One region of the Tardiphaga alba genome, then DNA from elsewhere that is predicted to be linked to it. Evidence: predicted binding sites of a transcription regulator. Region 1 holds the regulator's gene; the other holds the start of a gene.
The links. Region 1 encodes LexA, which represses DNA repair genes until DNA is damaged. Its sites were predicted from a motif close to TGTTCNNNNTGTGTTCNG; they were not measured.
Positions count from the first base shown of each region.

Region 2: a site for LexA is predicted at 1,420-1,437, ahead of recA (recombinase RecA). Genes of this name have one in related genera too.

Region 1 covers NZ_CP036498.1:3,450,289-3,452,691, reverse strand. The annotation lists gene RPMA_RS16265 (ComEC/Rec2 family competence protein) at 1-1,125, shown strand, start outside; gene lexA (transcriptional repressor LexA) at 1,190-1,903, opposite strand; gene RPMA_RS16255 (YgiQ family radical SAM protein) at 2,334-2,403, shown strand, end outside.
Region 2 covers NZ_CP036498.1:4,306,582-4,308,984, reverse strand. The annotation lists gene RPMA_RS20590 (hypothetical protein) at 119-283, opposite strand; gene RPMA_RS20585 (hypothetical protein) at 484-672, opposite strand; gene RPMA_RS20580 (hypothetical protein) at 790-1,281, opposite strand; gene recA (recombinase RecA) at 1,539-2,403, shown strand, end outside.

The sequences.
Region 1 (2,403 bases):
CTGGCGATCGCGGCGCTGATCGTGCTGATCGTCACGCCTGAGGCGCTGGTGCATCCGAGTTTCCAGATGTCGTTCGCGGCGACGCTCGGCCTCGTGGCGCTGGTGCAGATCGGCATGCCAGCTTTGTTCGCGACATCCGAGAGTTCGACGACGGCACGCATCGCGCTCTGGGGCGGCCGCGAACTTTCATTGCTGCTGCTCGCATCGCTGGTCGCTGGCCTCGCGACGATGCCTTATGCGGCCTATCATTTTCACCGCATCACGCCTTACGGCATCATCGCCAATCTGCTGGCCATGCCGGTGGTTTCGATACTGGTGATGCCGGCAGGCTTGTTGGGCCTGATCGCCATTCCGTTCGGTTTCGATAGTCTGTTTTGGCACATCATGGAGATCGGGCTGCAATGGATGATCTTTGTGTCCAAGTGGGTGGCAGGGCTCCCCGGTGCGATCGGTCGCGTGTCGGCCTTCGGGACGGGGCCGCTGATCGCAGCCAGTTTCGGCATCATCCTGCTCGCATTGCTGCGCACGCCGTTGCGTTATGCGGGCGTGATCGCGCTGGCGGTGGCAACAGTGTGGGCTGCATTCACAAGGCAGCCTGACGTGCTGATCGCCGGTGACGGCCAGAGCGTGGCTGTCCGCGGACGTGACGGCCGGCTACATGTGATGCGCAGCGGCAAGGATGCGTTTTTGGTCAAGGAATGGCTTGGCGCGGATGCCGATGCGCGATTGCCGACCGATGCTTCGCTTGGCGAAGGCGTGTCATGCGATCCGTCAGGCTGCGTGACGGCGCTCGGTGATGGCGCCCTGATTGCCCTGACGTTGATGCCGGATGCATTCAGTGATGACTGTGAGCGCACGGTGTTGATCGTCACCGCGAAGCAGGCGCCCACCAACTGCCGGGCGATGGTGATCGATCGCGAGAGGCTGCAGGGGCAGGGAGCGACCAGTCTGCGGCGCGTTGGTGACGGTTTCTCAGCGGAGACGACGCGCACAGGCGGCTTGCAGCGGCCCTGGGCGCGCGGACCTGTCGATGCCGTGGAAGCTGCGAGTTCGACCGGCCAACGCACGCGCCAGGGACCGGTCGATGCAACGCCGGCGGAGACGGATCTCGCGCCGGACGATTGAGCAGGATCCCGAAAAGCGGATATGGGTTTTCGGGATCAGATCACGCTTTTACCGAGCGCATCGCTCAGTAGCGGCGATAGAGGCCGGTGAGCTTGCCTTGGATGCGCACGCGGTTCGGCGGCAGGATGCGAACCTCATAGGCCGCATTCGCCGGCTCCAGCGCGATGGAGGCGCCGCGGCGGCGGAAGCGTTTCAGCGTGGCTTCCTCGTCGTCGATCAACGCCACGACGATGTCGCCGGTGTCGGCGCTGTCGGATTTCTGGATCAGCGCCATGTCGCCATCGAGAATGCCGGCGTCCTGCATGGAATCGCCGCGCACTTCGAGCGCATAATGTTCGCCATTGCCGAGCATATCCTGCGGCACGCTGATCGAATGGCTGCGGGTCTGCAGCGCTTCGATGGGCGTACCAGCCGCTATCCGGCCCATCACCGGCACCGAGATGGTGCGGCCGCCGTCATCGTCGCTGGCCACGGGGGTGGGCGCGGAGCGGCCCTTGCCCAGCGTGCCTTCGATGACGCTCGGCGTGAAGCCGCGTCGTCCGCTCGCAGGGGCTGCGGTGTTGAGTTCAGGCAGCTTGATCACTTCGATCGCGCGTGCGCGGTTCGGCAGGCGGCGGATGAAGCCGCGTTCCTCCAGCGCCGTAATCAGGCGGTGGATGCCGGATTTGGAGCGCAGGTCGAGCGCATCCTTCATCTCGTCGAAGGAGGGCGGGACGCCGGCTTCCTTCAGTCGCTGGTCAATGAAGCGGAGCAGTTCGTATTGCTTGCGCGTGAGCATCTGAAAGCCATCCTCAGTTGACGGGTCTTCAACGACAGATCGTCGGCCGCCGCGTGTGTTTCAGGACCTCGTTGCAGACACCCTTTGCAGGGCATCTCATCGAGGGCAGTTCGCGAGTTCGGGCAACGCTTGACGACTAAGCCACGGAATCTCGAAACAAATCATGAACGAACACTATCTGTTCCATATGTGTTCCGCAATGGCTAATTTTGTCATCTTTCGCGCTTTCTGGACGTCCTTGCGACCCATTCGGAACGGCGCGTTTGTTTGCCCCGGTCGCGCGCGCTTACGGTGCGTGGTGGTACCAAGATAATCTTCTGCGAAGCGAAGCCGTCACAGTTCCCGCCAATGCCGGCAAAGACTGCATCGTTCTCGCTCAATATGCAGCGCCGCCGTTGAATTCGGACTCCCGGAGTCTTATGCGTGGCGCATGACAAATCTCGCCGTCGCCGAACAACCATTGATGTCCCGCGCCTTCCTGGTGCCGCAGCGCAAGCCTG
Region 2 (2,403 bases), 860 kb from region 1:
GTGGCGAGATTCCGCAAAGCGTAGCGATGGGGATAGGGCAGTCTAGACCGTTTCGATGTTGCGGTGCGGTCTGGGGAAACGTGTAAATTGGTGTAACGGGCGGCTGCAGCGACGCGGACTAGCGAGCGATGTGCAAGACCAGGATAGCGACTGCGGCCCACAACAGCATTCCTGTGAAGATCGTCACAAGCGCAGGCGGGCGCATACCCACAAGGCCGAACAATCGGCGCCCGGTCCTTTCGAAAGCGACATCGATCACCGTCTCGATGATGCTGCCGATCACCACCGTTCTCCGCCATCCAATCTGCCCGACATTAGCATCATTGCTGGACCTCTGCCGACGACGGTGGGACGCAGGCGCGTGTTGGCGACAGGAGGACGCCGAGTGCGTTGATAAATGCCATCAACGCAATGAAAGGCTTCCATAAACTGAAAGAGGCCGCCCACTGAGGCGGCCTCCACATACTTCACTACAGCTGAATTCTATCCCGTATGAGCATAAACATGCTGTTCATGCTCTTGGCTCTCCAGGTCTTCTTGCTTTTTCTTCTTATGTTCGGCGAGCTTCTCGCGTTGTGTCTGGGTGCCTTTGACCACTCCAACTTCGTTGGAGGTCCAGCGAGCGACGGCGCCCTTGGAGAGAGCGACTACATCTGACCGCTTCATCTGCATGCACCTCCTTCTATGTCTAATCAGGTTGCCTTGAAGCCTTGCATATATGGTCGCATCGCACAACGTGCATTCTGTAACGACCTATATTTGATTGCCCTGCCAGATAAGTGGCCAGCATCATCCTTGTTTCTTAAATAGCCAATAATTGATGCCGTCAGGCTCTCTCCAGCTATCTTGCGGTAGGTATCCTGATGTTGACAGCGTGTCCTCTACAGCATCGTACTTCCTAAGAGCTTTAGGCTCCAAGTTGGGATAAAAAGTCTGCATTATAATATATTCAGGATCAGCGTCCGATATTAGCAGCTCAATTGCTTCCCTTAGTCTGATGGTTACTTCCATTCTATTGTCTTTTGGGATGCAAAAGTCTGTCTTTTCCTTAGAGTAATCGGGAAGGGATACGACATCTAGCTCTGGTCCGCTTTTAGTGCGGATGCCAAAACAAAGTTCCAGCTTGTTGTTTTCGTCTGTCTCGAAAAGCAGCACAGACATCACGTTGAGCTCATCGGTGTCCGCGTCGAAGCCAAGGATGAACTCCACGACCCACGCATTGCCGTCCGTTTGATCGGCAAGAGGGCCTTCCAGTTCCCCCAGGTCAAACTCATAAGCCATTCAAATCGCAACCTATTGCAAGGATTTACAACCTAGACGGCAAATTCCTTTTCCAAAAGGGTATTGTTCAAAACAGGTCACTGCCATTTTCAAACTAGGCCACTGAGGTCGGAAACAGGCCAGCATTGAATTTTCTAAAAGAACATATTGCGAACAAGGAACAGATAGGGTACGTTGATTCAGCCGAGCGGCGCTGCCGTTCTGCCCGTCTCTTCGATTTGTCCCCGTCGCGAATCCCTTCATAAGGAGCTAGATCAATGGCTGCCAATCCGACTGCCCTGCGTATCGTTGAAGGATCCTCCGTGGACAAATCCAAAGCCCTGGCGGCTGCGCTCTCTCAGATCGAACGTCAGTTCGGCAAGGGCTCCGTGATGAAGCTCGGCAAGAACGACCGCTCGATGGATATCGACGTGATTTCGTCCGGCTCGCTGGGTCTCGACATCGCGCTCGGCGTCGGCGGCCTGCCGAAGGGCCGCATCATCGAGATCTACGGGCCGGAATCCTCGGGCAAGACCACGCTGGCGCTGCATTGCGTGGCCGAAGCGCAGAAGAAGGGCGGTATCTGCGCCTTTATCGATGCCGAACACGCGCTCGATCCGGTCTATGCCCGCAAGCTCGGCGTCAATGTCGATGAACTCCTGATCTCGCAGCCCGATCACGGCGAACAGGCGCTGGAAATCGCCGACACGCTGGTGCGTTCGGGCGCTGTGGACGTGCTAATCATCGACTCCGTGGCCGCGCTCGTGCCGCGCGCCGAACTCGAAGGCGAAATGGGCGATGCGCTGCCCGGCCTTCAAGCTCGTTTGATGAGCCAGGCGCTGCGCAAGCTGACCGCCTCGATCAACAAATCCAACACCATGGTCATCTTCATCAACCAGATCCGCATGAAGATCGGTGTGATGTATGGTTCGCCGGAAACCACCACCGGCGGCAATGCGCTGAAGTTCTACGCGTCGGTTCGTCTCGACATTCGCCGCATCGGCGCGATCAAGGAGCGCGACGAAGTGGTCGGCAACTCGACCCGCGTCAAGGTCGTGAAGAACAAGCTGGCACCGCCCTTCAAGCAGGTCGAATTCGACATCATGTATGGCGAAGGCGTCTCCAAGATGGGCGAAATCCTCG